DNA from 4 places in the Streptomyces sp. HUAS MG56 genome. Region 4 is predicted to be linked to each of the others. Evidence: riboswitches for the same ligand, from Rfam matches in the RefSeq annotation. Region 4 holds a riboswitch; each other region holds the start of a gene.

Region 1 (7,685 bases), 850 kb from region 4:
TACCTCCCGCGCGAGGAGGCCGAGGACTGGATCGTGCACGCCTGCTTCGGCCCCGACTCCACCCCGCTCGCGCTGTTCACCGGCGTCAAGGTCCGCTCGTGGCCGCCGCACGCCGGGATGACGGCGAACGCCTACGTCGTCGACAACCCGGAACTCGCCGATCTCGCCGCGCGTTTCATCAAACAGATCGGCTTCAGCGGCATCATCGACCTCGACCTGCGCTTCGACCGGCGCGACGGACAGTACAAACTCCTGGACTTCAACCCCCGCATGGGCGCCCAGTTCCGGCTCTTCGAGAACGAGTCGGGGGTGGACGTGGTCCGCGCCCTGCACCTGCACCTGACCGGCCGCGCCGTACCGGAGGGGGAACAGCGCGCCGGCCACCGCTACGTCGTGGAGAACATCGACCTGCCTGCCCTCCTCGCCTACCGCCGCAGCGGCTACACGACGCCGCACGCACCGGCGAAGGCGAGCGGGACGGAGCTGGCCTGGTTCGCGGGTGACGACCCGCTGCCGTTCCTCACGATGCTCGCCCGCTTCGTGCGCCCGGGCGCGAAGCACCTGTATCAGCTGTGGCGGACCAACCGCCGCGGCGGCAACACCTCCACGAAGTAGGCCAAGCCACCAAGACGAGCAAGAGTGGCGCACCGTGTCCTGGGGAGGGACTTCGTGACTCGACCGGTTGCAGTCATCGGGGCCGGGCCGTTCGGCCTGTCCACCGCCGCCCATCTCCGCGCGCGCGGCATCCCTGTCCGCGTCTTCGGCGACCCCATGGTCAGCTGGCGCGCCCACATGCCCGAGGGCATGCTCCTGAAGTCGACACCCGCCGCGTCGAGCCTGGACTGCCCGCAGCCCGGCCACACCCTCGCCGACTACTGCGACGCGGCCGGCATCCGCCGCCTGGTGGCCGACGAGGACATCATCCCGGTGGAGACCTTCGTCGCCTACGGCGAGTGGTTCCAGCAGAAGCTGCTGCCCGGCCTGGAGCGGGTGCGGGTCGTGTCCGTCGACCGTGACGCGCGCGGCGGCTTCGAACTCAAGCTGGACTCGGGAGAGCTGTGCACCGCGCGCGCGGTCGTCGTCGCCACCGGCCTGTCCGGCCTCGCCCACCTTCCGCCGGAACTCGCGGGCGCGGCACCCGACGGGCCTTCCGCCACCGGACCGCTCTCGCACAGCTCCCAGCACCACGACCTCGGGCGGTTCGCCGGCCGGGAGCTGATCGTCGTCGGCGCCGGCCAGTCCGCGCTGGAGACGGCCGCGCTCGCCGCCGAAGCCGGCGCACGCGTGCGCGTGGTCGCGCGCGGCCGCGGCCGGGTCGCCTTCGGCGCCCCGCCCTGGGAGCAGCCGAGGCTGCGCCCCGCATCCCCCTTCGGCCGCGCCTGGTCGCTGTGGGCGCTCAGCTACTACCCGCACCCCTACCGCCACCTGCCCGAGGCCGCCCGTCACTACCTGGTCCGCCGCGTCCTCGGACCGCTCGGCGCCTGGTGGCTGCGCGAGCGGTTCGACAGCGCCGTACAGGTGCAGGAAGTCGAGCGGATCGTCCGCGCTGAGGCGTCGGACGGCAGCCCCGTCCTCACCGTCCGCACGTTCTCCCGCTCCCGAACCGGCCCGCGCGGGCAGACCCCTGCCGACGGCGTGGAACGGCTCGCCGCCGACCACGTCATCGCGGCCACCGGCTACCGCGTCGACATCGCGGCGATGGACTTCCTCGGCCACGGCCTGCGCACCCGGCTGGCCGTGAGCCGCGGTGCGCCGAGGCTCGGCCCCGGCTGCGTCTCCTCCGTCCCCGGCCTGTACTTCACCGGCCTGCCGGCGGCGGCGTCGTACGGCCCGGTGATGCGCTTCGTGTGCGGCACGGAGTTCGCCTCGCCGCGACTGGCGAAGCACCTGGCGGCGGCCCACGGCTGACGAAGCGGCCGCATCCGGGGACGGCGACGGCATACAGGGGACCCCGACGGTGTCATCAGGCCGACGGCGGGCGCCACTTGGGGGTGATGAGCACGTAAGTACGCAGTACGGCAAGGTGAGTCGGACAGGCCCCGCGTCCGTATTCTCTGATCATGGCAGCCGCATACGCACTGATCGCCACTGACCTGGACGGCACGCTGCTGCGGGGCGACGACACGGTCTCCGACCGGTCGCTCGCCGCGCTCGCGCGGGCGGCGCGGGCCGGTGCCCGGCATCTGGTGGTGACGGGCCGTCCGGCCCCTCGGGTACGGCCGCTGCTCGCGCGCCTCGGCTGCGCGGGGCTCGCGGTGTGCGGACAGGGCGCGCAGGTCTACGACGCCGGGAGCGGGCGCCTGCTCTGGTCGGTCCGGCTGCACCGGGAACTGGCCGAGGAGGCGCTCGGCAAGATCGAGGCCGAGGTGGGGCAGGTCTACGCGGCCGTCGACCAGGACGGCGTCGACGGGCTCACGCTCATCGAGCCCGGCTACCGGATGCCGCACCCGACCCTGCCCTCGGTGCGGGTCGACCGGCGCGACGACCTGTGGCACAAGCCCATCAGCAAGGTGCTGCTGCGCCATGCCGCCCTGTCCGACGACGAGTTGGCGGCCGTCGCGCGCGCGGTGGTGGGTTCGCTCGCGACGGTCACCATGTCGGGGCCGGGGACCGTGGAGCTCCAGCCGTCCGGGGTGACCAAGGCGACCGGGCTGGCGCTCGCCGCGGAGCGGCTCGGCGTCGGTGCCCGACAGGCGCTGGCCTTCGGGGACATGCCCAACGACATCCCGATGTTCGACTGGGCCGGGCACGGGGTCGCCATGGCCGGCGCGCATCCCGAACTGAAGGCGTTGGCCGACGAGATCACCATGTCGAACGAGGACGACGGCGTCGCCGTCGTCCTCGAAAGACTGTTTCCGACCGGCTGACCGGCTGACCGGCTGACCGGTGTCTCAGTACGCGCTGTGGACGTTGTCGATCGAGCCGTAGCGCGCGGCGGCGTAGTTGCAGGCCGCGGTGATGTTCGCGACCGGGTCGTACGGGTCGAACGCGGTGCCGGTCACGTGGTAGGCCCGGAAGGTCGGGTCGATGACCTGGAGCAGGCCCTTGGACGGGATGCCGGCGGCGGCGTTGGAGTCCCAGTTGTTGATGGCCAGCGGGTTGCCGGAGGACTCCCGCATGATGTTGCGGAAGATGCCGTTGTAGGAGCCGGGGATGCCCTTCTGGGCCATGATCGAGAGGGACTCGCGGATCCAGCCGTCGAGGGTGTTCGTGTACCCGGACGTGTGGACGAGGGACGTGGTCGCGGCGGCCGTCGAGGGCGTGCTGGTGGCGGCGGAGGCGCTGGTGGCGCCGATGAGCGGCATCGCGAGGACGGCGGCACCGGTGCCGGCGACGGCGAGGGTGCGCATGAGACGGCTGGTGCGGGTACGGCTGTGCTGAGCGGCAGCAGACATGGGGAGTTCCTCTCCGGCGCCTGCGAGGTGAGCTGTCGGGTTCGGGCGGGGAGGTGCCCGGCCGTGCCTTCGCGAGAAGGCGCGGCTTCACCCCTAGCCGTTCCGGTGCGACGTGTGCCGACCGGTCCGGCGACTTACCTGGGTCCCCCGCTCCTGCCGTACGAATGGGTTCGCGGATGGTTGTGCGGGCGGCGGCAGGATTCGGCGTCCGCCCAGCGAGCCGGAACGTATGCGAGAGCACATGTCGGGAACAAGTGCCGGAATCACACAACGTCCTGTTTGACCTTGAACTGCCCCCTATGTGGTACTTGATCCTTTGCGGTTGTCAACCCTCAACTCGCGCGCCGGGCAAGGAGAACGGGCGGTTCGGCGGCCGGTGTGCGGACATGGGCGTCCGTGACCCAACTCACGAAGTATCAAATAGTCATAAAGGGGACATAGCGGATTTCAGGGACTCGCGCTCGGAGTGGCGCCGGTCGCGAAGGGGGACGTGGAAAGGGGGGTGGGTGAGGGGTGGAGTGAGGGGTGGGTGTGAGATGGCCCGCGGGTGAGGGTGGAGCCATTACTCCGCTCGCCCCTCGGTTCGCGACAAAGCGCAAGGTGTCCTGTTAAGTCGATGAATGTCCGTTCTTACCATCTGATCGAAAACAAAGCGGCCATGATCCAATAGCGCCCGGGCCGGACCGGTGGGCGCTATCGGTGATCGAAACAGGACCGGATACGCTGACTTGAGTGATGGCAGCGACCTATCGACAAACCGTGTAATCGCCAGCAGACACCAGCAGACAGGAGACCCCTCGTGACCGTCGTCGGGCCGTTCGGGCTGAGCGTGCGGGACCAGGCTCTCGAAGCCGATGTCCAGGCCGGATTGGCGGCTGTCGAGGAAGGCTTGCTCGAGGCCACCAAGAGCGAGGTCCCGTTCATCACGGAGGCCGCGCAGCACCTCGTACGGGCCGGCGGGAAGCGGTTCCGGCCGCTGCTCGTGATGCTCGCGGCGCAGTTCGGCGACCGCTACGCGCCGGGCATCGTGCCGTCGGCCGTCGTCGTGGAGCTGACCCACCTCGCCACGCTGTACCACGACGACGTCATGGACGAGGCGGCCGTGCGGCGCGGTGTGGACAGCGCCAACACCCGCTGGGGCAACTCCGTCGCGGTCCTCACCGGCGACTTCCTCTTCGCCCGTGCCTCCCAGATCCTCGCCGACCTCGGGCCCGAGGCGGTCCGGGTGCAGGCCCTCGCGTTCGAGCGGCTGGTCACGGGCCAGATCCTGGAGACCGCGGGCCCCTCGGACGGCCGCGACCCGGTCGAGCACTACCTGGACGTGCTCGGCGGCAAGACCGGCTCGCTGGTGGCGGTCTCGTGCCGGTTCGGCGCGATGATGTCGGGCGCCGACGAGACGGTCGTCGACGTCCTCACCCAGTACGGCGAGCGGCTCGGCGTCGCCTTCCAGCTCGCCGACGACGTCCTGGACATCGCCTCCGACTCGCACGAGTCCGGCAAGACCCCGGGCACCGACCTGCGCGAGGGCATCCCGACGCTGCCCGTGCTCCGGCTGCGCGAGCGCGCGGCCCGGCTGGGGCTGCCCGAGGACCTCGCGCTGTGCGAGCTGTTGGACTCCGACCTCACCGACGACGCCCGGCACGCCGAGGCCCTGACCGCGCTGCGTGCGCACCCCGCGCTGGAGCAGGCCCGCCGCGACACCGTGCGTTATGCCGAGGAGGCCCGGGCCGCGCTGTCGCCGCTGCGGGACTGCGACGCCAAGGCGGCTCTGGTGGAGCTGTGCGACGCGGTGGTGCACCGCGCGGGCTGAGGCCCCGGGCCACCCACGACGGCGTGCCGGCCCGCGACGGCGTACCGGCTCGTCCCCGCTGACAGTGGCTGACGTGTCCGCGATATGGCACACGGCCGTACGGCGCCCTTCGGCATCCGTGCGACCGGGCCCGGCCCCTAGGGGTCCCGGTGGTCGCCGCCCCTACGTGTCATACCGCAGGCGTACACGGAGTTGGCTCCGTGGTCTGACGCTTCCTCATGGCCGATTTGGTGAGATGGGGAACACGGACATCACCACTCCTCACCGATTCGGGTGAGAATGGCGGCTCAGGGTGGACCAGCGTGAGGAAAGCCGCCGCCGACGACGGAGGTAAGGCACACATGGCACCGTACGAATCCGATGACGCGGTGGACGTCGCGCGGGACGAGAACCCGCACGCCGGACGCCGCAAGGCCGCGCGTTACGCGGTCCCGGTCGCGGTGGTGGGCGTGGCGGCGGCCACGATCGGGCTGGTCCCGGCGCTCGCCGCCTCGGGCGACCCGGACCTGCCCAAGATCACCGCGAAGCAGCTCATCGACAAGATCGCCAAGTCGGACGTGCAGCAGCTGTCCGGCACGGTGAAGATCAGCACCGACCTCGGCCTGCCGAACCTCGGCGGCCTGGAGAGCAGCCTGGCCTCCGGGGCCGGCAAGGGCGCCGGCGCCGGCTCCTCCGCCGACCCGCAGGCCAAGCTCACCGAGCTGGTCTCCGGCACGCACACGCTGCGCGTCGCCGCCGACGGCCCGGACAAGCAGAAGATCTCGCTGCTGGAGAGCGGCTCCGAGTACAGCCTCATCCACGACGGCACGAACGTCTGGGGCTACGACAGCAAGACCAACTCCGTCTCCCACAGCACCTCCCCCGAGACGGGCAAGGACCGCAGGGCCGAGCAGCCGCCGGCCACGCCGAAGGACTTCGCCGACCAGGCGCTGAAGGCGGTGGACGGCACCACGTCCGTCACCGTCGACGGCACCGAGCAGGTCGCCGGCCGCGCCGCCTACAAGCTGCTGATCAAGCCGCGCCAGTCGGGCACCACGGTCGGCGCGATCAGCATCGCGGTCGACGCGAAGACGGGCATGCCGCTGAAGTTCACGCTGACCCCGAAGAGCGGCGGCGCCGCCGTCGTCGACGCGGGCTTCACCGAGGTCTCCTTCGCCAGGCCGGCCGCCTCCACGTTCACCTTCACCCCGCCCAAGGGCGCGAAGGTGACGGAGCAGAAGAAGGGCGCCACGGCCCGGGAGCACGACGGGTTCAAGCCCGGCGGGGGCCTCGCCCAGGGCCACGACAAGGGCACTGTCATCGGCAAGGGCTGGACGTCCGTCGCCACGTTCGACACGGGCGCCAAGGGCGGCCTGCCGAGCGGCGGTTCCAAGGCCGGCGACCTCAGCGGCTTCCTCGGCTCGCTCGGCGACAAGGTCTCGGGCAAGTTCGGCAAGGGCACGGTCTTCTCCACCCGCCTGGTCAACGTCCTGATGACCGACGACGGCAAGGTCTACGCCGGCGCGGTGACGAAGGACGCCCTGGTGAAGGCGGCGAACGAAGGAAAGTGACCCTGTCCGGGCACTACGGACCGTGATCGTGCGTTGACCCTTTACGGAAGCACGAACCGAGGGGGAGCCGATGGACGGACCGTCCGCCACGGAGCGGGAGGCGGGGGACGCCGAGCGGCATGCCCCCGGGCAGGCCGAGGCGAGCGTCATCGCCACGCGCGGTCTCACCAAGCGCTACCGCGGCGGACAGCTCGCCGTGGACGGTCTGGATCTGACCGTCCCGGCCGGCAGTGTCTTCGGCTTCCTCGGTCCGAACGGCTCGGGCAAGACCACGACCATCCGCATGCTGATGGGCCTGATCGAGCCGACCGCAGGCACGGCCCGGGTGCTGGGCCGCCCGATGCCCCGGGCGGCCCGCTCCGTGCTGCCCGAGGTCGGCGCGCTCATCGAGGGCCCCGCGCTGTACGGCTTCCTCTCCGGCCGGGACAACCTGCTGCGCTACGACGCCGCCGACCCGACCGCCGACCCGCGCACCCGGCGCGCCCGCGTCGCCGCCGCCCTGGACCGGGTGGGCCTCGCGGCGGCCGCCGGAAAGAAGGCGAGAGCGTACTCGCTGGGCATGAAGCAGCGCCTGGGTCTTGCGGCCGCCCTGCTCCAGCCGCGCCGGCTGCTCGTCCTGGACGAGCCCACCAACGGCCTCGACCCGCAGGGCATGCGGGAGATCCGCACCCTGATCAGAGAACTGGCCGCCGACGGCACGACGGTCTTTCTCTCCTCCCACCTCCTCGACGAGATCGAGCAGGTGTGCACGCACGCGGCGGTCATGGCGCAGGGCCGGCTCGTCACACAGGGCGCGGTGGCCGACCTGGCTGCCGGGGCGCGCGGCCGGCTGGTGGTGACCACCCCGGATCCGGCCGAGGCTGCCCGGGTGCTGAAGGAACAGGGCGTCGCGGACGTCACCGCCGACGGCGACCGGGTCACCGGCGAACC
Region 2 (7,685 bases), 1.0 Mb from region 4:
CGCGCTGCTCCTCATGGTCGCCGTGTCCATGGTGTTCGTGGGCAGCGTCAACCTGACCAGCGCCGCCAAGGCGTATCTGGTGCCGGCCGTGCTCGTCGCGGCCGGTGTCGCCCTGGTGTGGAGGCAGGCGGACAACGCACGCCGGGCCCGCTGGGTCGAGGTCGGCCGCCGGCGCCGCACACTGACGCTGCTGCGCGCGGCCGGCGGTGTCCTGCTCGTCACGGCCGGTGTCTCGGCCGTCTTCGTGCTCCAGGGGTCGGCCGCCCACCTCGGCGCGGTCCTCCAGGCGGCGCTCGCCGTCCTCGTCGGCATCACGCTGCTCGCAGGTCCCTATCTGGTCCGCATGACCCAGGACCTGTCGGAGGAGCGCCTGATGCGCATCCGCGCCCAGGAGCGCGCCGAGGTCGCCGCGCACGTCCACGACTCCGTGCTGCACACCCTCACCCTGATCCAGCGCAACGCGGACAACGCGGGCGAGGTGCGCCGTCTCGCCCGAGCCCAGGAGCGCGACCTGCGCACCTGGCTGTACAAGCCGGAGGGCACCGGCAAGGACGAGGCCGACGAGCCGGACACGGTCGCCGAGGCGGTGCGGCGCAGCGCGGCCGAGGTCGAGGACAAGCACGGTGTGCCCATCGAGGTGGTCGTCGTCGGCGACTGCCCGCTGGACGACAGGACCCGTGCGCAGATGCAGGCCGCGCGCGAGGCGATGGTGAACGCCGCCAAGTACGGTGGCGAGGGCGGTGCCGTACAGGTCTATGCCGAAGTCGAGGGGAGGACGGTCTTCGTGTCCGTGCGCGACCGCGGACCGGGCTTCGACCCCGACGCGATACCCGCCGACCGGATGGGCGTCAGAGAATCGATCATCGGCCGCATGGAGCGCAACGGCGGCACGGCCCGGCTGCGGGCGGTGCCCGGCGGCGGCACGGAGGTCGAGCTGGAGATGGAGAGGGCGGAGAAGACGTCATGAGCGACGCGACCGAGACGAACGGTACGACGGGGGCCGGCGCGGCCGGACGGCACGTACGGGTCGTGCTCGTGGACGACCACCGGATGTTCCGCGCCGGTGTCCAGGCCGAGATCGGCCAGACCGCGGAGACCGGGGTCGAGGTGGTCGGGGAGGCAGCGGACGTCGACCAGGCGGTCACGGTCATCACCGCGACCCGGCCCGAGGTGGTCCTCCTCGACGTCCACCTGCCGGGCGGCGGCGGGGTCGAAGTGCTGCGCCGGTGCGCGGCGTTGATGGCGGACGCCGAGCAGCCCGTCCGCTTCCTCGCGCTGTCCGTGTCGGACGCGGCGGAGGACGTGATCGGAGTGATCCGCGGCGGCGCCCGAGGCTATGTCACCAAGACCATCACGGGCACCGATCTGGTCGCCTCGATCTTCCGGGTGCAGGAGGGCGATGCGGTCTTCTCGCCGCGGCTGGCCGGGTTCGTCCTGGACGCCTTCGCCTCCACCGACGCCCCGCCCGTGGACGAGGACCTGGACCGCCTCACCCAGCGCGAGCGCGAGGTGCTGCGGCTGATCGCCCGCGGCTACGCCTACAAGGAGATCGCCAAACAGCTGTTCATCTCGGTGAAGACGGTCGAGTCCCATGTCTCGGCGGTCCTGCGCAAGCTCCAGCTGTCCAACCGCCACGAGCTGACCCGCTGGGCGACGGCCCGCCGCCTGGTCTGACCCCGACCGGCTCCGGGACCCCTGGGGGGCGCCCTCACACCACCCGGGTCGCCCCCGCGAACGGCATCAGGTCGATCGGGGCCAGCCGGACCGGCGCCGAGGGGTTGGGGGCGTGGATCATCAGTCCGCCTCCCACGTAGATGCCGACGTGACTGACGCCGGAGTAGAAGAACACCAGGTCCCCGGGCCGCAGTTCGGAGCGGGAGACGCGGCGGCCCGCGTCGATCTGGGCGTAGGTGGTGCGGGGCAGGGAGATGCCGGCGGAGCGGTAGGCGGCCTGGACCAGGCCCGAGCAGTCGAAGGCGTTCGGGCCGGTCGCCCCCCACACGTAGGGGCTGCCGAGCTTGGCGTAGGCGTAGCCGACGGCCGCCGCCGCCCGCGTGTCGGGGGCCGCGGCGGGCCCGGCCTGTGCAAGGGCGTCCCGGACGTCCGAGGCGGACCGGGAGGCACGCCCCCGGGTGCCGCCGTCGCCGGTGACCGCGGACCGCTGCCGCGGCGTGAGCCGCGCCAGCAGCCGCCGGGCCTCGCCCAGTTTGCCGGTGATCGTCGTCTTCTGACGCCGCAGCTCCGCCTGCCGGGAGCGCAACGACGTCAGCTGGACGCGCGCCGCGCCGCGCAACTGCTCGATCTCCCGCAGCTGTTCGCGCACCCGGGACACGGCGGCGGCCTGCTGGTCACCGGCCCGCTCGGCGAACGCGGCGTCGGCCAGGTACCGGTCGGGGTTGTCGGAGAGGGCCAGCTGCCAGGCGGGGGAGAAGCCGCCGGCGCGGTACTGCGCCGTGGCGAACGAACCGAGCGCCTCCCGGGCCGAGTTGAGGCCGTCCTGCTTGCGGGCGGTCTCGTCGCGCAGGGCGTTGAGCCTGCGCCGGGTGCTGTCCGCCGCCTCCTTGGCACCGTCGTACTTCTCGGTCGCGGCCTCGGCCTGCTGGTACAGCGCGTCCACCCTGGCCTTCACCTGTGCCGGTGTCGGCGGGGGCTCGGCGTGCGCCGAACCGCCGAAGCCCGTCGCGGTGGCCGCGCCCGTCAGGGCGAGCGTGGCAGCGGTCCGGGCCGTGGGGCCGATCGGGCGTTGCCGGGGCTTGCGGTGCGCTGCCACCTGGACTGTCACGTCCTTCCGTGCGACTCGACACGATCCGACGGCCGAGCGGTCCGTGGGCCGTGCGGTCCGGCCCAGCGGTGCCTGCGTCCGGCGGTGGCCCGCACAGGGGGAACGGGCCGCCGCCGGACCCTTCTCGGCGGTGGTGCCCGGCCGCCGCCCCTGGCCCGGGCGGTGATGGGGAGCCGGTCACCTGGGGGAGGACGCTAGGCCGGAGTGTGACGGGTAGGTAACGCAGTGTACGGAACTGGCGTCGACAGATCGGTAAGTGACCGTACGTGATCGTGCGGCCGGTCCGGAGTCGTCCCCTTCACGTGGCGTGGTGACCGATGCGCGGAAAGCGGAACAGGCGGGAGGCGTGAGGTGCTATGGGCCGCATATATGCAAGATCCGCAGCGGTGGACGGCCGGGTGCGGACGGCTGTGCCAGGGCCCGGTGGCGAGGGACCGCATCGCCCTGATTAGGCTCCGGCCTCATGGACGTACTCATCCATCTCTTCGTCGGCCTGCACATCATCGGCATCGCGGCGCTGCTCGGCGGTTTCCTCACCCAGATGAAGGCGATGGGCCAGGGCACGGCCCGCTTCGTCCCCGGGATGCTGCACGGCGCGCTCACCATGCTCGTCACCGGAGTGGTGCTGGTCGGCCTCAACCAGGCCGGTGACCACCACATCAACACCATCAAGATCGGTCTGAAGCTGGCCCTGCTGATCGTGATCCTCGGCCTGGTCTACGTCAAGCGCGACGAGGAGAAGGTCGAGAAGGGTGCCTTCGGCGTCGTCGGCCTGCTGACCATGGCGAACATCTTCATCGCCGTCCTGTGGACCTGACGGCCGTCCCTCCCGCCGTACGGGCCGCGCGCACCGCTCCGGCGCCGACCGCGAGCCACGCCGCCACCGCCACCCACACCAGCACCCGCCCCGGCCACCGGAGCCACGGGAGTCGCACGGCGGCCGCGACGGAAAGCGTCGCAGCCGCCGTCATCCCCATCGGGAACACCGTCGACCACCGCCGTACGTCGTAGCCGGGCCGGGGCCGCGCCGCCTCGGCCGCCGGCAGGACGACGTACCAGGCCAGGTCCGGGACGCGGAGCCGAGGCGCGAGAACAGCCGGTACGCGCGCGTGGCCGGGAAACGCCGGTACGCGCGCGTGGGCACCGGTGCGGAGATCAGCCCGGGCGGACCACGCTGTGGATGATCGATTCTCCGCCGTAGTACACCGACTCCTCGCGGACGTAGGCGCCCGGCTTGGGGGCGTGGATCATCATGCCGTTGCCGATGTAGAGGCCGACGTGGCTGATGTCGTCGTAGAAGAAGATCAGGTCGCCCGGGCGCGCGTCCGCCAGGGAGACCGTGGTGCCGGCGTTCACCTGGTCGTACGTGGTGCGCGGGAGCGCGACGCCGGCTGCCTTCCATGCGGCCTGGGTCAGGCCCGAGCAGTCGTAGGAGCCCGGCCCGGTGGCGCCCCACACGTACGGCTTGCCGATCTGGGCGCGGGCGAAGGCGAGGGCCTTCTCGGCCTTCGTGTCGTACGAACCGGACGAGCCGGAGGATCCCGAGGACCCCGAAGAGGTGGAACCCGTCGAGCCCGTGGACGTGGACCCGCCGGAGCCGGACGACGACGAGCCGGACGAACTGCTCTGCTGCTTGGCCCGGGCCGCGGCCTGCTGCTTCGCCAGCTCGGCCGCCTTGCGCGCCGCCTCCTGCTGCTTGGCCTGTTCGATCTGCGCGAGTCGCGCCTTCTCCTGGGCCGTCAGTTGCGAGAGCAGTTCGCGCGCGGAGGCGAGCTTCTTCTGGACGGTCGTCTTGGCCGTCTGGAGGTCCTGCTGCGAGGTGGTCAGCGTCTGGAGGCTCTCGGCGGCCTCCCGCCGCTTCTTCATCGTGGCGGCCTGATCGCCGATGTAGGCGTCGACCGCGCTCTTCTCGCGCGTGGTCAGCCGGTTCATCAGCTGGGTCTGGTCGAAGTAGTCCTGCGGGTCGTTCGCCAGCAGGAAGGTGGCCGTGCTCGGCGCGGCGGCGCCGGTGCGGTACTGGGCCGCGGCGAACGAACCCAGCTCCTCGCGGGCCTTGTTGAGGCTGTCGGTGCGGCGGGCGACCTCCTGGCGGAGGGCGTCGACGTGGCCGCGCTCCTTGCCGGTGCGCTCCTTGGCCGCGTCGTACTTCTCGGTCGCCGACTCCGCCTGCCGGTAGAGGTCGTCGACCTTCTTCTCCACCTCCTCCAGGCTCGGCCGGTTGTGGTCGGTGCCCGGGGCGGCCTCGGCGGTCTGGGACAGCATGGCTATGGAGGTGAGGGCGGCGGTGGCGAGAGCGGGGGTGCGTATACCCGCCGCGGTGGTCCCGCCGGGGCGCGGCTTGCGGTGCGACGCCAAGGGAGGCGACTCCTTCCAATGGTCCGCCTACCGGGTTAGCTGTCGGGTTCGGGCGGTGGTTCGGAAGGGTTGCCCTACGGCGTCGTCCCGGACGGGATTCGGCCGATTCACCCCAGGTTCGGTGGGTCCCCGGCTCCGGGTGCCCCGTACGGGACGGGCCGGACTCGGCGGGGGCCGCGCACGCGGCCCGACCGCAACCTAGCCAACTCGTGTGGCTAGTGTGAAGGTTGGTGCGTGATATGTCCGATACATTTTCGTGATCCGAGACCGGAATCACGTCCGGGTCATCGGGTGATTCCGCTGGGTAAGGGATGTTCGCCCCTTCGCCCGCGCGGTCTTCTTCCCGGGACGGCGACCGGTTGTCGGTGGGGCGCCCTAGACTCGGAGAGCGATGAGCAGCCTCTTTGACGACAGCTTCCTGGCGGACCTCCAGCCCCCGCGCGGGCGCGAGGAGGAGCCTCCGCCGCCGCCCGAGGACGATCACGCTCCGGAGCCGCTTCCGGACGATCTGTTCGGCGGGAAGTTCGACGTGCCGCCGGACCGGGATTCCTACTACCGCGACGGCGCCCCCCGCCCCGCACTCGACGCGGCGGCGCTGCTGGAGGGGCTGAACGACAACCAGCGCGCCGCGGTCGTCCACGCCGGCTCCCCCCTGCTCATCGTCGCCGGCGCCGGCTCCGGCAAGACCCGTGTGCTCACCCACCGCATCGCCCACCTGCTCGCCGAGCGGAGCGTGCACCCGGGCCAGATCCTCGCGATCACCTTCACCAACAAGGCCGCGGGCGAGATGAAGGAGCGCGTCGAGCAGCTCGTCGGCCCGCGCGCGCACGCGATGTGGGTGATGACCTTCCACAGCGCGTGCGTGCGCATCCTGCGGCGCGAGTCGAAGAAGCTCGGTTTCACGTCGTCGTTCTCGATCTACGACGCCGCCGACAGCAAGCGCCTGATGGCCCTGGTCTGCCGCGACCTGGACCTCGACCCCAAGCGCTTCCCGCCCAAGTCCTTCAGCGCCAAGATCAGCAATCTGAAGAACGAGCTGATCGACGAGGAGGACTTCGCCGCCCAGGCCGCCGACGGCTTCGAGAAGACCCTCGCCCAGGCCTACGCGCTCTACCAGTCCCGCCTCCGCGAGGCCAACGCGCTCGACTTCGACGACCTGATCATGACGACGGTCAATCTGCTGCGCGCCTTCCCGGACGTCGCCGAGCACTACCGCCGCCGCTTCCGGCACGTCCTGGTCGACGAGTACCAGGACACCAACCACGCCCAGTACGCACTGGTCCGCGAACTGGTCGGCACCGTCGAGCGCGCCGCCGAGGACGTCACCGAGGACGTCGCCGCCCCGCCGGGCGAGCACGACCTCCCGCCCGCCGAGCTGTGCGTCGTCGGTGACGCGGACCAGTCGATCTACGCCTTCCGGGGCGCGACGATCCGCAACATCCTCCAGTTCGAGGAGGACTACCCGAACGCGACGACGATCCTGCTGGAGCAGAACTACCGCTCCACCCAGACGATCCTGAGCGCCGCCAACGCGGTCATCGAGCGCAACGAGTCCCGCCGTCCGAAGAACCTGTGGACCAACGCCGGCCAGGGCGCCCGGATCACCGGCTACGTCGCCGACACCGAGCACGACGAGGCCCAGTTCGTCGCCGACGAGATAGACCGCCTGGTCGACGCGGGCGACGCCAAGGCGGGCGACGTGGCCGTCTTCTACCGCACCAACGCCCAGTCCCGTGTCTTCGAAGAGGTCTTCATCCGCGTCGGCCTGCCCTACAAGGTCGTCGGCGGCGTCCGCTTCTACGAGCGCAAGGAGGTCCGGGACGTCCTGGCCTACCTGCGCGTTCTCGCCAACCCCGAGGACTCGGTGCCGCTGCGCCGCATCCTCAACGTCCCCAAGCGGGGCATCGGCGAGCGCGCCGAGGCGATGATCGACGCCCTCTCCCAGCGCGAGAAGATCAGCTTCCCGCAGGCGCTCAAGCGCGTGGACGAGGCGTACGGCATGGCCGCGCGCTCCACCAACGCGGTCAAGCGGTTCAACACGCTGATGGAGGACCTGCGCACCATCGTGGAGTCCGGCGCCGGACCGGCCACCGTGCTGGAGGCCGTCCTCGAACGCACCGGATACCTGGCCGAGTTGCAGTCCTCCACCGACCCGCAGGACGAGACCCGCATCGAGAACCTCCAGGAACTCGCGGCCGTGGCCCTGGAGTTCGAGCAGGAGCGCGCGGAGGGCGAGCAGGGCACGCTGGCCGACTTCCTGGAGCAGGTGGCCCTCGTCGCCGACTCCGACCAGATCCCCGACGAGGACGAGGAAGGCGCCGGCGTCATCACCCTGATGACCCTGCACACCGCCAAGGGCCTGGAGTTCCCGGTCGTCTTCCTGACCGGCATGGAGGACGGCGTCTTCCCGCACATGCGCGCCCTCGGCCAGACCAAGGAGCTGGAGGAGGAGCGGCGCCTCGCGTACGTCGGCATCACGCGCGCGCGTGAGCGGCTGTACCTCACCCGGTCGTCCATGCGCAGCGCCTGGGGCCAGCCGTCGTACAAC
Region 3 (7,685 bases), 510 kb from region 4:
ATCGTGTTGGAGTCGACCTCAAGGCCGTTCTTCAGCACGACGTGGCCGTCGACGCAGGAGTCCATGGAGGTGGAGAGGTAGATCTCCACGCCCCGGCTCTCCAGGTGCTCCTTGCCGTACTGGCCGAGCTTCGGGCCGACCTCGGGAAGGATCTTGTCAGCGGCGTCGACGAGGACGAACCGCATGTCCTCACGGGAGACGTTCTTGTAGTACTTGGCCGCGTCCCGGGCCATGTCCTCGACCTCGCCGATGGTCTCCGCACCCGCGAAGCCACCGCCGATGAAGACGAAGGTGAGCGCCTTGCGGCGGATCTCCTCGTCGGTCGTGGAGTCGGCCTTGTCCAGCTGCTCCAGCACGTGGTTGCGCAGACCGATGGACTCCTCGATGCCCTTCATGCCGATGCCCTGCTCGGCGAGGCCGGGGATCGGGAAGGTGCGGGAGACCGCGCCCATCGCGATGACGAGGTAGTCGAAGGGCAGCTCGTACGCCTCGCCCACCAGCGGGGCGATCGTGGCGACCTTGCGGTCCTGGTCGATGGTGGTGACCCGGCCGGTGAGGACCTCCGCCTTCGGCAGCACGCGTCGCAGCGGGACGACGACGTGGCGAGGGGAGATGTTGCCGGCGGCGGCTTCGGGGAGGAAGGGCTGGTAGGTCATGTACGACCGGGGGTCGACGACCGTGACGGTCGCCTCTCCGAAGCGCATCTTCTTGAGAATGCGCCGAGCTGCGTACAGGCCTACGTACCCACCGCCTACTACGAGGATCCTGGGACGCTCCGTGGTGCTCATGGCATCGAGTATCCACCCGCTCCCCGGGGGGTGCTCGTGCGCCCCTTCACAAGCTTCTACAGTGCCCGTGCTACACTCCGCGGCTCGCGTGACACAGGTCATGACGGGCGAGGGGAACCGCGGCAGCCCGATGTCCGTTGTCAAGGCCGTGTGAGCTGCCCCTCCGGGTCACCACCGGGGGTGCGAGCCGGTCGGAACACCCCCCTCGGCACGCGATCCGAAGGTGTCGTACGACCCCCATCTGAACACGTTCAAAGGGCTCTTCGGCCCCCGAAAGGCCCAACAGGACCCCTTGCGCGCCCCGACCGAGCCCAATTCCTTGTGAAGAACTTCACGAAGTTTTCCGACGGCACGTCACCGAGGGGCCCGGAAGACCCCCGGGAAGCCGCTCAAACGTTATCCGACCTGCTCAGCAGAAGGCTACCGGGGAGTAATAAAAGAGAGCCGCGCAACAGCGCGTCACCCGGTCGCCCGGCCGTTCACCCGTCAGCCACGCACCGCGCGAGAGCCGGCCGAAGCTCCCCTAGCGTGCCAAACATGAACACTTCACCGAAGGCCTCCCGTAAGGCCGCCAAACGTATAAGCGCGATCAGCGCGGTCCTGGGTGTCGCACTCGCCGCGGGGACGGCGACGGCCGCATCCGCCGTGGCGGCGACACCCGCCTCCCACCTCACCACCGTCCAGGCGGCCGCCCCGGCCGGCGGGCACGGATGCCACGCTCTCATCGGCATCCTCTGCGCCTGACGGTCATCCCCCGTGACCGAGGCGACGGCCCTGGTTCCTCCCCCTGCGGAACCGGGGCCGCTCCGCGTCACCGCGGCACTAGCGAAGCTCCTCCGCCACCGCCCACGCGATGCCGTCGAGGATGTCGTGCTCGCTCACCACGACCTCCCCGGCGCCGATCCGCTCCATGATCGCGAGCAGGACGAGGGCGCCCGCGCCGATGACGTCGACCCGGCCCGGGTGCAGGGACGGGATCGCGGCGCGCTCGGCGTGCGTGGAGCGCAGCAGCGACTCGGTGATCTCGCGGACGCGGTCGTAGGAGACCCGGGAGTGGTGGATGCGCGCGGAGTCGTACTCCGGCAGGTCCTGGGCGATGGCCGAGACGCTGGTGACGGACCCGGCGAGACCCACCAGGGTGTGCGCCTCGCGCAGCGGGACGCTCTGTTCGGCGAGGTCCAGGGCGGCCTCGATGTCGGCCCTCATGGCGGCGATCCGGGCCGCGGAGGGCGGGTCGGAGACCTCGCCGCCGTGCACCAGGTGCCGCTCCGTCATCCGCACACAGCCGACGTCGACCGAGCGCGCGGCCCGCACGTGCTCCTCGCCGACGACGAACTCGGTGGAGCCGCCGCCGATGTCCACGACCAGGTACGGCCGGGCCAGGTCGGCGCGGCCGGTCAGCTCCTTCGTGGCGCCGGTGAAGGAGAACTCGGCCTCCTGGTCGCCGGTGATCACCTCCGGTTCGACCCCGAGGATGTCCAGCACACCGCGCACGAACTCGTCGCGGTTCTCGGCGTCGCGGGAGGCGGAGGTGGCGACGAAGCGGAGCTTCTCGGCGCCGTGCTCCTTGATGATCGCGGCGTACTCGCGGCAGGCCGCGAAGGTCCGCTCCAGCGCCTCGGGCGCGAGCCGCCCGGTGCGGTCGACGCCCTGGCCGAGCCGCACGATGGTCATCCGGCGGTCCAGGTCGACCAGTTCACCCGTGGCCGGGTCGCAGTCCGCGACCAGCAGCCGGATGGAGTTGGTCCCGCAGTCGATGGCGGCGACACGCGTCACTTCTCGTCCCCCTCGGTGGTGGCCTCGGTGGCCTCGGTGGGCGTCACGCACGCGCCCTTGCGCCACCACTCCGGCAGCATCGCCAGCGCCTCGTCGCCGAGCGGGTTCACGCCCGGGCCGGCGGCCAGCGAGTGGGCCACCAGGACGTGCAGGCACTTGACCCGGTCCGGCATGCCGCCCGCGCTCGGGAAGCCCTTCAGCTCCTCGATCTCGTCCCGGCGCCGGATGTAGTCCTCGTGCGCGGCCCGGTAGGCGGCGGCCAGTTCCGGGTCGGCCGCCAGGCGCTCGGTCATCTCCTTCATCACGCCGTTGGCCTCCAGCGTGCCGATGGCGGAGGACGCCTTCGGGCACGTCAGGTAGTACAGCGTCGGGAAGGGCGTGCCGTCGGGCAGCCGCGGCGCCGTCTCCACGACGTCCGGCTGGCCGCACGGGCAGCGGTGCGCGATGGCCCGCAGACCCCGCGGCGGGCGGCCCAGCTGCTGCTTGAAGGCCTCGACGTCCGCGTCGGTGGGCTCGGTGCGCGAAGTGGGCGGCGGAGGGGTTTCCATGACTGCTTTCAGAGCGGCTTTCTCAGAAGAGGCGGTGGATCGGGGCGTGCTGTCGGTTCACTGGTCGGAGGCGTCGGACTTGTCGACCCCGTCCCAGACGTTGGCGTACCAGGGCCGCTGGGCGGCCTTCAGGTCGGCGCGGGACTGCTTGGCCATACCGGGATCGACGACCGTGTACCCGGTCTCCCCCGGCATCACATAATGCAGCCGCCGCCGGATCTCCTGCTCGGCGTAGGCGTCGTCCTGCCAGCGTGCCTTGAGGTCGCGCAGCTGCTCGACGCGCTGCTCGGCCTGTTGCTTCTGGCGCTGGAGGTCGGAGATCTGCGCGCGCTGGGAGACGTACTGGCGCATCGGGTACGCGAGCGCGACGATCATCGTGCACAGCACCAGCACGAGCAGCGCCGCGCGCCCGGTGAGCCGGGAGCGGCGGGCCTGCCGCTTGGTCTGGGAGCGGTAGACCCGGGCCGCCGTCTGCTCGCCGAGCAGCCGCAGCCTGGTCGCGGTGGAGAAACGGTCCCGGTCCCTCGCGGCCATCTGGCTCTCGCCTCCCCTTGCGCTGTGCCTGGCACGCCTCACACGTGCGTACGTCCCCGGACACGGTACGGGACCGGTACGGGGACGTACGTACGACTGGCTAGGACTTACCTCTTAACGGCTCAGCCCTTGAAGCGCGGGAAGGCGGAGCGGCCCGCGTACACCGCGGCGTCGTCGAGGATCTCCTCGATGCGCAGCAACTGGTTGTACTTGGCGACGCGCTCGGAGCGGGCCGGGGCGCCGGTCTTGATCTGGCCGCAGTTGGTGGCGACGGCCAGGTCGGCGATGGTGACGTCCTCGGTCTCGCCGGAGCGGTGCGACATCATGCACTTGAAGCCGCTGCGCTGGGCCAGCTCGACGGCGTCCAGGGTCTCGGTCAGCGAGCCGATCTGGTTGACCTTGACCAGCAGGGCGTTGGCGGTGCCCTCCTCGATGCCGCGGGCGAGGCGCTCGGGGTTGGTGACGAACAGGTCGTCGCCGACGAGCTGGACCTTGTCGCCGAGGCGGTCGGTGATGACCTTCCAGCCGGCCCAGTCGTCCTCGAACAGCGGGTCCTCGATGGAGACGAGCGGGTACGCGGAGACGAGCTCCTCGTAGTACTCCGTCATCTCGGCGGCGGAGCGCTCCTTGCCCTCGAAGAGGTACTTGCCGTCCTTGTAGAACTCGGAGGCGGCGACATCGAGCGCGAGGGCGATCTGCTGGCCGGGGACGTAACCGGCCTCCTTGATCGCCTCCAGGATGAGGTCGAGGGCGGCGCGGTTCGACTCCAGGTTCGGGGCGAAGCCGCCCTCGTCGCCCAGGCCGGTGGACAGGCCCTTGGACTTCAGGACCTTCTTCAGCGTGTGGTAGACCTCCGCGCCCCAGCGCAGCGCCTCGGAGAAGGACTCCGCGCCGATCGGAGCGATCATGAACTCCTGGATGTCCACGTTGGAGTCCGCGTGCGAGCCGCCGTTGAGGATGTTCATCATCGGCACCGGCAGCAGGTGCGCGTTCGGGCCGCCCAGGTAGCGGAACAGCGGCAGGTCGCTGGCCTCGGAGGCGGCGTGGGCGACGGCGAGGGAGACGCCGAGGATGGCGTTGGCGCCGAGGGAGCCCTTGTTGTCGGTGGCGTCCAGGTCGAACATGGCCTGGTCGATCAGGCGCTGCTCGGTGGCGTCGTAGCCGACCAGCTCCGGGCCGATCTGCTCGATGACGGCGAGGACGGCCTTCTCGACGCCCTTGCCCTGGTAGCGGTTCGGGTCACCGTCGCGCAGCTCGATGGCCTCGAAGGCACCGGTCGAGGCGCCCGACGGAACGGCGGCACGACCCGTGCTGCCGTCGTCGAGGCCGACCTCGACCTCGACCGTGGGGTTGCCTCGGGAGTCCAGGATTTCCCGGGCTACGACGACGTCGATGGACGGCACGAGCATCTCCTTCTTGGATGTGACGCTGGAAGTGCGGGGCGGTGTGCCTTGCGGCTGCGCCGTGCGACTAGAGCCTAACCGTCTCCGGGGGATCGGCCCGCGACCGACCGCCCCGTGAACGCGGTGGGACATGCAGACGGTACCCATTGTTCACCCTCGGAACAAAGGGGGCTGTCGATGAGGCCCGGCTGAAGAGCGGGGAAACAGAAAGCCCCGTCCCGGCGCGTACGGGGGAACACGCGCCGGGACGGGGAGCCCGTGGGGACGGGGGTGACCCTCACGGGGTCCTCGGTGTGGGGGGTGGGGATGTGAGGGCGCTGCGCGTCCGGCCGGAGCCGGATGTCACTTCAGGTGCAGCTGCTGACCGGGGAAGATGAGGTCGGCGTTGTCGACGATGTCCTTGTTCAGCTGGAACAGCTTCTGCCAGCCGCCGGCGACGTGATGCTTCTCGGCGATGGAGCTGAGGGTGTCGCCCTTGACGACCTTGTACTCGCCGTCGCCCTTCTTGACCTTCTTGCCGGTCGGGGTGGTGACGGTCTTGCTCGCCTTCGGGGCCGAGCGCTCGGTGGAGCGGGTGGCGGCCTGCTGGTCGGCGGAGCGGGTGGTGGCGCTGCCGGAGGAACCGCTGCCCGCCGAGCCGCTGCCGGTGGAGCCGGAGCCGGTGCTCGGGGCGGAGCCGTTGTACGGGGCGGAGGACAGGCCCGTGCCGCAGACCGGCCAGGCACCCTTGCCCTGCGAGGCGAGGACCTTCTCGGCGACGGCGATCTGCTGCGCCTTGGTGGCCTGGTTGGCGGTCGAGGCGTAGGCGGTGCCGCCGTACGCGGCCCAGGTGGAGGCGGAGAACTGGAGGCCGCCGTAGAAGCCGTTGCCGGTGCTGATGGACCAGTTGCCACCCGACTCGCACTGGGCGACCGCGTCCCACTCGGAGGCGGTGGCGGCGGAGGCGTTGCCGGCCGCCATCAGCGGGGCGGCGACGGCGGCACCGGTGACACCGGCCAGCGCGACGACGCGGACGGCCTTGGACGGACGACGGTGCTTGCCCTTGCCGGAAAACAGCATGGATCGATCCCCTCACCGACGCCTGCGAGGTGAGCTGTCGGGTTCGGGCCGGTTGAGTTGCCCGGCCGCACGCCCGCTGTCGCGGGCCTGCGGCTTCACCCCAAGCCGGATCCGGCGTCAACTGCCGGTTCCAGCGCCTACCTTGGGTCCCCCGCTCCTGCCTACGGCGCTTGACGCGACGACTGTTCCCGGACGGCCGCTGGCAGGATTCGGCGTTGCGGCAACCGGGGCTCGTGGTGACGAGCGGTCCTGACCGTAGACAGGCGATCGACGGAATTTCAAAGACGATCAGGGCTTCTGAGACTCATCCCACACTTTCGCCAAAACGGACATTAGCGATCAAGCGGGGCGCCAACTCGCCTTACTCCGCGTCCTTTTCGTTACCGACTTCCAGGGTCTGACCGGCGGTGATCTGGTTCGGGTCGGCCCCTATCACCTTCTTGTTGCCGTCATAGAGCGCGCGCCATCCGCCGTCGACGCCGAGAGAGCCGGCGATGGAGGCGAGCGTGTCGCCCTCACGGACCGTATAGGTGTTCGTCCGGTGGCCCGCGTGACGGCCCGAGGACGCGGCATCCTGACCGTTTGTCACGTTTTCGTCCGCACTTCCGCCGCGGTGACGTCCGCCACTGCTGAGCGCTCCCGTGTCGACGAGGCTCCAGGAACCGGTGCTCTGCGGGTAATTGTCCGACTCGTCGGTCCCGGGGGTGGCGCTGGGCGAGCTGTCGCCGCCCTGCGCGCCTCCGCCACCGGAGGACCCGATGGAACCATCGGAACCGGACGTGCCCGCCTTGTCGCCCTTGTCGGACTTGTGGCTGCCTGCACCCTTGGAGCCGTGCGACGCGCCCGACTCCTTGCCGCCCCCGTCACTCGCGCTCGGTCCGGGCGTGGCACCGGCATCCGAGGAAGCGTCCGCGCCGGAGCCGGACTTCGAGCCGGAGTGGGCGCCCGACCCGTCCCCGGAACCCGAGTCGGACCCGGACGAGTCCGACAGACCGGACGAATCGGAACCGTTCGTCGATCCGGAGTCGCCACCCGAGCTCTTGCCGCTCCCGGAGTTCCCGACGCCCGTGTCGACGTCGACCGAACCCGAGTTGGAGGTCAGCCCGGCGGTCAGCGCGCACATGGTCCACGGCTTGGTGCCCTGGTCGGCGAGGATCTTCTCGGCGACGGCGATCTGCTGGTTGCGGCTGGCCTGGTCGGCGCTGTCGGCGTACTGCGTGCCGCCGTACTTGTCCCAGTCGTCCTGCGATATCTGGAGACCGCCGTAGTACCCGTTGCCGCTGTTCTGGCTCCAGGAGCCGCCGCTCTCGCACTCGGCGACCTTGTCCCACGTGGTGCCGTCGGCCGCGTGGGCGCTCGCGGCGCCGAGCAGCGGGATGGCGATGGCGGAGCCGGTCACGCCGGCCGCGACGAGGAGGGCCGGAGCCTGACGGGGGCGACGGTGACGACCGTTCCCGGTGAGCATGCGGAAGCCTTTCGTGCGACAGCAGGACCGGCGCGGCGGCGGACGGTGCCGGTCGCCACGCTGATGGGTGAACGTATCGGCACACGATCACTTGTCACAAGTTAATGCCGCG
Region 4 (7,685 bases):
CGTGGCGAGCGGGGCCTCGTGGGCGGCGGCGACCTCGTCCAGGGCGGCGAGGACCTTCTGGCCGCGCTCGGAGTCCGCGTACTCCTGCACCCGGCCGGCGCGGGCGCTGTCGACCGTGGTGCCGGGGCGGTACTTGCCGGTGAGGAAGCCCGAGGCGAGCGCGAAGTACGGCACCGCGGCCAGGTTCTCCTTGGCGGCCACCTCCTGCAGCCCGCCCTCGTAGGTGTCGCGGGAGACCAGGTTGTAGTGCGGCTGGAGGGCGACGTACCGGGCCAGGCCCTCGCGCGCGGAGAAGTCGAGGGACTCCTGCAGCCGCTCGGCGCTGATGTTGGAGGCGGCGATGTGCCGGACCTTGCCCGCCTTGACCAGCTCGTCGAGGGCGCCGATGATCTCCTCGACCGGGACCTCAGGCCTGTCGAAGTGGGTGTAGTAGAGGTCGATGTAGTCGGTGTCCAGGCGGTGCAGGGAGGCGTCGGCGGCGGCCTTGATGTTGGCGGCGGACAGACCCTGGTACTCGGGGTGCTGGCTGACCTTGGTGGCGATGACGACATCGGAGCGGTTGCCGCGGGCCTTGACCCACTTGCCGATGATCGTCTCCGACTCACCGCCCTTGTTGCCCTCGATCCAGGCGGTGTAGGCGTCGGCGGTGTCGATGAAGTTGCCGCCGGCCGCCGCGTAGGCGTCGAGCACGGCGAAGGAGGTCTCCTCGTCGGCGGTCCAGCCGAAGACGTTGCCGCCGAGGGAGAGGGGGAAGACCTGGAGATCCGAACTGCCGAGTGTGCGCAAGGAAGTCATGCTTCACGTCAACGCCGGCGACGGATGATCTCATTCCGCCACCGGCGCCACGATCACCCGGAAGGTCGGACGGGTCAGGGGTTGAGGCCCTTGTCCCGCAGCCACGGCGCCGGGTCGATGGCGGTGGCCTGGCCGTTCGGGTGGACCTCCAGGTGCAGGTGCGGGCCGGTGACGTTGCCGGTGGCGCCGACCCGGCCGATGACGTCGCCGGTCGAGACCTTCTGGCCGACCGAGACGCCGATCGAGGACTGGTGGCAGAACCACAGCTCGGTGCCGTCGTCCAGGGTCAGGACGGTGCGGTAGCCGTAGGCACCGGCCCAGCCGGCCTGGGTGACGGTGCCGCCGTGGACGGCCTTGATGAGGGTGCCGGTGGGGGCGGCGAAGTCGAGACCGGTGTGGTAGCCGGAGGACCACATCGCGCCGGGCTGACCGAAGGTGCCGGTGATCGTGTACGACACGACGGGCAGCGTGTACTGCTTGGCCAGCTCGGCCAGGCGCTTGGCCTCAGCGGCCTTCGCGGCGTCGGCCTCCGCCGTGGCCTTGGCGGCCGTGGCCTTGGCGGCGGCGTCCTTCTCGGCCTTGGCGGCCGCGTCGGCGGTCTGCTGCTCGGCGGTGGCGAGCCTGGCGGCGGTGGCCCGGCTGTCGGCCTTGCTCCGCTGCTGCTCGGCCTGGGCCATGATCCGGTTGCGCAGGGCCTCGCCGGCGTCGCCGTTGCTGCCGCTCTCGGTGTGCATGCCGACGTCGGAGAGCCCGGTGGCGGTGGTGGACTTCGGTGCCTCGGTGGAGCCGCCCTCGAAGAGGTGGCTCACGGAGTCCGGCAGGGAGATGGAGACCGGCGGCTTGCCGGTGTGGGCGCTGGCCATGCCGCCCGCGCCGACGGCGGCGACGACGCCGACGCCGAGGACGGTGGAGCTGCGGGCGAAGCCGCTGCGCTGCTTGGCGACCCGGTGCCGGCCGCGGACCCGGTCGACGGAGTCCTCGGTGGGGTTCCACTCCTCCCACGTGCCCTCTTCGGCGTGGTAGGAGCCGTAGCCGAAGGGTTCGGGCTCGTCGGACGCCGGTATGGACGGGGCTTCGGGGGCAAGCCGGTTGGACGCCACGCGGGCGTACTCCTTTCCTTCCGTCGCCTACCGGGTTAGCTGACGGGTTCGGAGCAGGAAGGTCTCCTACGCGCGTATACCGGGCGTGGACTCAGTGAGTTCACGTCGGCGTCCGCGTGATTCACCCCAAGGTGGTGGTTCCCCGGTTCCCTCGCGGGATTCGGCGCGTGCGCACGGAGCCGCCTCTTGTGACGGCTGGGACGACCGCGCTGCGTTATCGAACGTTAATAGACCCGCGAGGCACTTTCCAAGCCGTTCGGCTTGATCGTTAATGCTTTCCGGCCGGACACATACGCCAATACCAAATCAAATCGGTCGAGTTGGCCACGGTTCAGGGGTCTCGGCGTTTTTGATGGTGTCTCAGATGTTATGCGGACGGCGGTCGCTCGGTCACCGTCGGTGAAGGCGTCGTGATCGCGGGCCCCGGAATCACCGGGCAGCGGGCCCCGCGATCAAGCGGTGTGCGAGCACCCCTTCGCATGGGGTACTCTTGAGACACAACGACGCGGGGTGGAGCAGCTCGGTAGCTCGCTGGGCTCATAACCCAGAGGTCGCAGGTTCAAATCCTGTCCCCGCTACTGAAGACTCAGGGCCCGGAATCCAGTGGATTCCGGGCCCTGAGTGTTTCGCGCCCCCGAAGGGGCGCGGCGGCTCACCGCACCAGATGCCCGTTCGGCGCCTTGGCCCGCGCCTCGTACTCCGGCAGTACGACCACCTCGGCCCCGGCCTGCGCCAGAACCCCGCTCCCGTCGGCCGCCTCCACGAACGTGTCCGGCTCGCGCCACGCCGTCACCACCCTGCGCACTCCCGCCCGCAGGATCAGCTCGGCGCACGGCGCGGGCCGGGACGCGCGGCGGGCGCACGGCTCCAGGCTGCTGTAGACCGTGGCGGCGGCCAGCCGCGGGTCGGCCGGGTCGATCTTGGCCAGCGCCGCCTCCTCCGCGTGGACCACCGGGTCGCCCCCCTCGCGCGAGTGGCCGCGCGCCAGCTCCGTGCCGTCGGCCGCGACGACCACCGCGCCGACGCTGAACGCCGTCTTCGAGGGCGGGCACAGCGCGGCGAGTTCGCAGGCGATGCGCAGCCAGTGGCGGTCGGCGGCGACCGGGGCGGCTCCGGTGCCGGGGGCGGTGGGCTCGTAGCGCATGAGGACGACGTCCTCGATCCGGCGGGTCTCGGTGAGGCGGAGGCGGCCGGCCTGGTACCCGCCCGGGCCGAACAGGCGCGGGGCGGCCGGGTCACCGACGAGGAGCGGGGCGAGGACCAGCTGGAGTTCGTCGGCGAGGCCCTGCTGGAGGAGCTGGGTGTGGACAGTGCCGCCGCCCTCGACCATCAGGCGCCGCACGCCGTGCACGACGTACAGGTGCTCCAGGAGCGCCGGCCAGTCGAGGCCGGGGCCGAGCGGGACGACCTCGGCGCTGTCGCCGAGGAGCCGTGCGGCGCGCTCGGCACCGGCGTCGGTCGTGTAGACGACCTTCGCGCCGCCGGTGTGCCAGAACCTCGCGGCCGGGTCGAGGTCGCCGGAGGCGGTGACGGTCACCTTGAGGGGGTATGCGGGCTTGCCCTCCGCGACCCGGGCCGCGCGGCGCTCGGCCGAGTTGACCAGCAGTCGCGGGTTGTCCGCGCGGATCGTGCCGGCCCCCACGAGGATGGCGTCGGACGCGGCCCGCACCTCGTCGACCCGGTCGAAGTCGGCCGGGCCGGACAGCAGCAGGCGCTCGGGGCCGGTGTCGTCCAGGTAGCCGTCGAGCGAGACGGCGGCGGACAGCAGCACATACGGGTACGACATCGGGCGCACTCTCCCTGCGAGGTCTGCGAGGTCTGCGGAGTCCGGGTCCGCGAAGCCGGGATCTTGGTTCAAGTTTGAAACAAACCTACACTGGCCGCATGACGACCCGCTGGCTCAGCCCCGAGGAGCAGCGCGCCTGGCGCGCGTACATGGCCGCGACCCACCTCCTGGAGGACGCGATGGACCGGCAGCTCCAGCAGGACGCCGGCATGCCCCACCTTTTCTACTCGGTGCTGGCCAACCTCTCCGAGGCGCCCGAGCGACGGCTGCGCATGACCGATCTCGCCGAGACGGTGAAGATCACGCGCAGCAGGCTGACGTACGCGGTGACCCGGCTGGAGCGGGACGGGCTGGTGCGCCGGGAGGACTGCCGCTGGGACAGGCGCAGCAGCATCGCCGTACTGACGGACGAGGGGATGGCCGTGCTGGAGCGCGCGGCGCCCGGGCACGTCGAGACCGTGCGCAGCACCCTCTTCGACCGGCTGACGCCCGCGCAGGTGGGGCAGCTGGAGGACATCTTCACGAGCGTCGCGCGGGGACTACAGGACGAGGACGCCGAGGCCGGGACGGGGGATGTGCCGTGGCGGCGCCGGTCGTCGTGTTCGTCGTCCCAGCCGCCGTCCGCCTCCTCGTGAATCGCTGGAGTCGCTCCCGAATTCAATTGCTTTAACTTTTAAGCATGAGGTAGGGTCCCCTGTGCACTACTGCTTCAAATCTGAAGCAGCCGCCTCTGGAGGGACCCGCATGCCCGACACCCCCGCCGCCACGCCGCGCGCCCGCGTCCGGGTTCCGCTGCGCTTCCACGACGGCTACAGCGTCGACGCCGAACTCGTCACCTTCCACGGCCTGGCCGACGGCCAGGAACACGTCGCCGCCGTCCTCGGCGACCCGGCCCCGGGCTCCGTACCGCTGGTGCGGCTGCACTCCGAGTGCCTCACCGGCGACGTCTTCGGCTCGGCCCGCTGCGACTGCGGCCCCCAGCTGCGCGAGGCGGTCGAGCGCATCGCCGACCGGGGCGGTGTGCTGCTCTACCTGCGCCAGGAGGGCCGCGGCATCGGCCTGTACAACAAGCTCGACGCCTACGCCCTCCAGGACCAGGGCCTCGACACCTACGAGGCGAACGCCGCGCTCGGCCTGCCGGAGGACGCCCGCGACTACACCGCCGCCGCGCAGATGCTCGCCGCCCTCGGCATCGGCGAACTGGACCTGCTGTCCAACAACCCTGACAAGGCCGAGCAGTTGAGGTCGCTGGGCGTCGTCGTCCGGGACCGGGTGCCGACCGGCGTCTTCACCACCGCCCACAACGTCCGCTACCTGCGCGCGAAGGTCCTCCAGACCCAGCACACGCTGCCGCTGGCCGAGCTGACGGAGCGGACGGGGCTGACGGAGCGGACCGCGGGCTGAGGGAGCGGACCACGGGCCGGCCTCACGCCCGGCGGCGGCCGGGGAGGCGCAGGGCCGGCAGAGCGGAGAGGGCCAGCAGGCCCGCCGCCACCGCGTAGGCGATCCGGAAGCCCGCCGGATCCTGGCCCGCCGCGCCGAGCACCACCGACAGCACCGCCGTGCCCACCGACGCCCCGAGCTGGGAGTTGATGCTGAGCGCGGTGCTCGCCGCGGGCATCCGGTCCACGGGCAGGTCCCGGCTCGCGGTCGCCGTCGTCGGCATCAGCACCATGCCGATGCCGGCGCCCATCACCATGGCCGAGGCGACGAACCGCCAGGTCGCGACCCCCGGCACGCCCGCCTGCCAGGCCAGCAGCGCCATCCCGAGGGCGGCGAGCGCGATGCCGGCCGGGACGAGCCGGCGCGGCGAGGCCCGGTCGACCCACCGCGCCGCGAGCTGCATCGCCGTACCGACGACAAGCCCGGTCGGGGCGCCCAGCAGCCCGGCCGCCGTCGCGCTCAGGCCCCGCTCCTGCTGCCAGTACAGCGGGCCGAGCAGCGCCGAGCCGAAGTAGCCGCAGGTGAACAGCGCGAGTGTGGCGATGCCCGCGGCGAAGGTGCGGTCGCGCAGCAGCCGCAGGTCCAGGAGAGGTGCACTGATCGTCAGCGCCCGGCGGACGAAGGCGGCCGTCAGGGCGGCACCGGCGAGGGCGGGCAGCAGGACGCCGGGGGCGGTGAAGTCGCCGCCCTCGCCGCCCCGGGCCAGGCCGTAGAGCAGCAGGGCGAGACCCGGCGAGAGCATCAGCAGGCCGGGGACGTCCAGGCGGGCGGCGGCACGCGTCGCCGCGTCCGGTTCGTCGCGCGGCAGCAGCCGCAGCGCGAGGGCCAGGGCGACGAGGCCCACGGGCAGGTTCACCAGGAAGATCCAGTGCCAGGACGCCGCGTCGACCAGCCAGCCGCCCAGCATCGGGCCGACGACCGGCCCGACCAGGACAGGCAGTCCGCCGACGGCCATCGCGCGGCCGAGCCGGCGCCGGTCGGCGACCCTCAGCACCATCGTCATCGCGACCGGCTGGAGCAGCCCGCCGCCCAGCCCCTGCACCACGCGGAAGGCGATGAGGCTGCCCGCGTCCCAGGCGCAGGCGGCGAGCAGGGAGCCGAGGGTGAACAGGACGAGCGCGGTCGTGTACGTACGCCGGGCGCCGATCCGGGCCATCGCCCAGGCGGCGACCGGGACGACGGCGGCGAGCGCGAGCGCGTAGGCGGTGGCGGTCCACTGGACGGTCTCCAGCGGGGCGCCGAAGGACTCCGAGAGCGAACGCATCGCGACGTTCACGATCGTCACGTCGAGCACGGACATCACCGAGCCGATGACGGTGACGGTGAGCGTGCGGCGCAGGGCGATGGCCGGATCGGGTGCCGGCCGGTACGTCGGTGCCGCGACGGACCGGGTACCGCTGCTGCTCATCTCCGTCCCCGCCCTCAGCCCGCGTAGGGACGCTCGGCGCGCGCGGCCCGCAACGCCCGTCCCCACCAGGCGAGTTGACCGAGCATGCCCTTGGCGGCACCGGTGCAGACGTCGGCGTCGCGCGGGGTGCCGTCCTCGGTGAGGCCGGACCAGGGCCCGTGCAGGCTGACCGAGTCGCGCACGGTCATGGCGTGCAACTCGGCGAAGACCAGCCGAAGTTGCTCGACCGCGCGCAGCCCGCCGCCGAGACCGCCGTACGACACGAAGCCGACCGGCTTGGCCTGCCACTGGGTGTAGTGCCAGTCGACGAAGTTCTTCAGGGACGCCGGGAAGCTGTGGTTGTACTCGGGCGTGACGACGACGAACGCGTCGGCGGCGGCGAGCCGCGGCGAGATGCCGCCCAGTACGGCGGCGGTCTCCGGGCCCGGCCCGCCGCCCCAGCCGGGCAGCACGAGCGGCAGGTCCACCTCGGCGAGGTCGATGACTTCGAGGTGGAGGCCGGCGTCACCGGCGGCGGCGCCGAGGAACCAGTCGGCGACGGCCCGGCCCGCCCGTCCCTCGCGGACGCTGCCGACGACGACGGCGACGCGCAGCGGTGCGTCATGGGCCGGGGATACGGCTTCGTTGCTGGTCACAGACACAGATGTCCCCCATCTTCCTGCGGTGGGCCACCCGTTGCGGCCTTCCGCTCCAGCAAGGTACAACGTTCGTTGTAATAATTACAACGAACGTTGTCAGTCGGCTAGAGTGACGGTCACAGAAGGAGGCGGGCGTGAGCGAAACGAACAAGTCCAGACTGGAACGGGCACGGCGCGAGGTCTCCCCGCGCAAACTGGAGAAGCAGATCGCCATCGCGAGCGCGTCCTGCACGGTCTTCGGGCGCGAGGGTTACGCGCGCGCCTCGGTCGACGCGCTCGCCGCCGAGGCCGGCGTCTCCACGCGCACGCTCTACAACCACTTCCCCGGCGGCAAGGCACAGCTGTTCCAGACCGTGGTGACCTGGACGTCGGGCGAGGTCCGCGACGCCCAACTGGCCCGGCTGCGCGAGATGCTGGACCCGGCGCGACCCCCGCACGCCGAGGACCTGGAGCGCGACCTGGTCGCCCTGGCCCGCGCGTTCGTCGGCCTCATGACCGAGCACCCGAACCACTTC

Evidence for each region. Region 4 has a riboswitch for cyclic di-AMP ahead of AC4OXY_RS24925 (M23 family metallopeptidase). Riboswitches for the same ligand answer to the same signal wherever they lie in the genome.
Region 1: it holds a riboswitch for cyclic di-AMP, as region 4 does, so the genes downstream of both, AC4OXY_RS28955 (transglycosylase SLT domain-containing protein) here and AC4OXY_RS24925 (M23 family metallopeptidase) in region 4, are expected to answer to the same signal.
Region 2: it holds a riboswitch for cyclic di-AMP, as region 4 does, so the genes downstream of both, AC4OXY_RS29810 (C40 family peptidase) here and AC4OXY_RS24925 (M23 family metallopeptidase) in region 4, are expected to answer to the same signal.
Region 3: it holds a riboswitch for cyclic di-AMP, as region 4 does, so the genes downstream of both, AC4OXY_RS22530 (transglycosylase family protein) here and AC4OXY_RS24925 (M23 family metallopeptidase) in region 4, are expected to answer to the same signal.

What each region holds. Positions count from the first base shown of each region.
Region 1 is NZ_CM178722.1:6,120,240-6,127,924, forward strand. Features, by position in the region: gene AC4OXY_RS28940 (carboxylate--amine ligase) at 1-615, shown strand, start outside; gene AC4OXY_RS28945 (FAD-dependent oxidoreductase) at 670-1,908, shown strand; gene AC4OXY_RS28950 (HAD family hydrolase) at 2,061-2,867, shown strand; gene AC4OXY_RS28955 (transglycosylase SLT domain-containing protein) at 2,892-3,395, opposite strand; cyclic di-AMP (ydaO/yuaA leader) riboswitch at 3,400-3,580, opposite strand; gene AC4OXY_RS28960 (polyprenyl synthetase family protein) at 4,195-5,205, shown strand; gene AC4OXY_RS28965 (LolA family protein) at 5,547-6,755, shown strand; gene AC4OXY_RS28970 (ABC transporter ATP-binding protein) at 6,826-7,685, shown strand, end outside.
Region 2 is NZ_CM178722.1:6,285,208-6,292,892, forward strand. Features, by position in the region: gene AC4OXY_RS29785 (ATP-binding protein) at 1-967, shown strand, start outside; gene AC4OXY_RS29790 (LuxR C-terminal-related transcriptional regulator) at 964-1,674, shown strand; gene AC4OXY_RS29795 (C40 family peptidase) at 1,709-2,770, opposite strand; gene AC4OXY_RS29800 (hypothetical protein) at 3,246-3,599, shown strand; partial or broken gene AC4OXY_RS29805 (SLAC1 family transporter) at 3,577-3,849, opposite strand; gene AC4OXY_RS29810 (C40 family peptidase) at 3,938-5,137, opposite strand; cyclic di-AMP (ydaO/yuaA leader) riboswitch at 5,145-5,317, opposite strand; gene pcrA (DNA helicase PcrA) at 5,529-7,685, shown strand, end outside.
Region 3 is NZ_CM178722.1:4,758,175-4,765,859, forward strand. Features, by position in the region: gene AC4OXY_RS22500 (NAD(P)/FAD-dependent oxidoreductase) at 1-788, opposite strand, end outside; gene AC4OXY_RS22505 (hypothetical protein) at 1,326-1,532, shown strand; gene AC4OXY_RS22510 (Ppx/GppA phosphatase family protein) at 1,611-2,564, opposite strand; gene AC4OXY_RS22515 (DUF501 domain-containing protein) at 2,561-3,112, opposite strand; gene AC4OXY_RS22520 (FtsB family cell division protein) at 3,170-3,646, opposite strand; gene eno (phosphopyruvate hydratase) at 3,769-5,055, opposite strand; gene AC4OXY_RS22530 (transglycosylase family protein) at 5,392-6,108, opposite strand; cyclic di-AMP (ydaO/yuaA leader) riboswitch at 6,113-6,287, opposite strand; gene AC4OXY_RS22535 (transglycosylase family protein) at 6,470-7,573, opposite strand.
Region 4 is NZ_CM178722.1:5,268,188-5,275,872, forward strand. Features, by position in the region: gene AC4OXY_RS24920 (aldo/keto reductase) at 1-795, opposite strand, end outside; gene AC4OXY_RS24925 (M23 family metallopeptidase) at 870-1,895, opposite strand; cyclic di-AMP (ydaO/yuaA leader) riboswitch at 1,905-2,071, opposite strand; tRNA gene AC4OXY_RS24930 (tRNA-Met) at 2,400-2,473, shown strand; gene AC4OXY_RS24935 (dihydrofolate reductase family protein) at 2,548-3,681, opposite strand; gene AC4OXY_RS24940 (MarR family winged helix-turn-helix transcriptional regulator) at 3,780-4,316, shown strand; gene AC4OXY_RS24945 (GTP cyclohydrolase II) at 4,426-5,085, shown strand; gene AC4OXY_RS24950 (DHA2 family efflux MFS transporter permease subunit) at 5,108-6,532, opposite strand; gene AC4OXY_RS24955 (NADPH-dependent FMN reductase) at 6,547-7,173, opposite strand; gene AC4OXY_RS24960 (TetR/AcrR family transcriptional regulator) at 7,305-7,685, shown strand, end outside.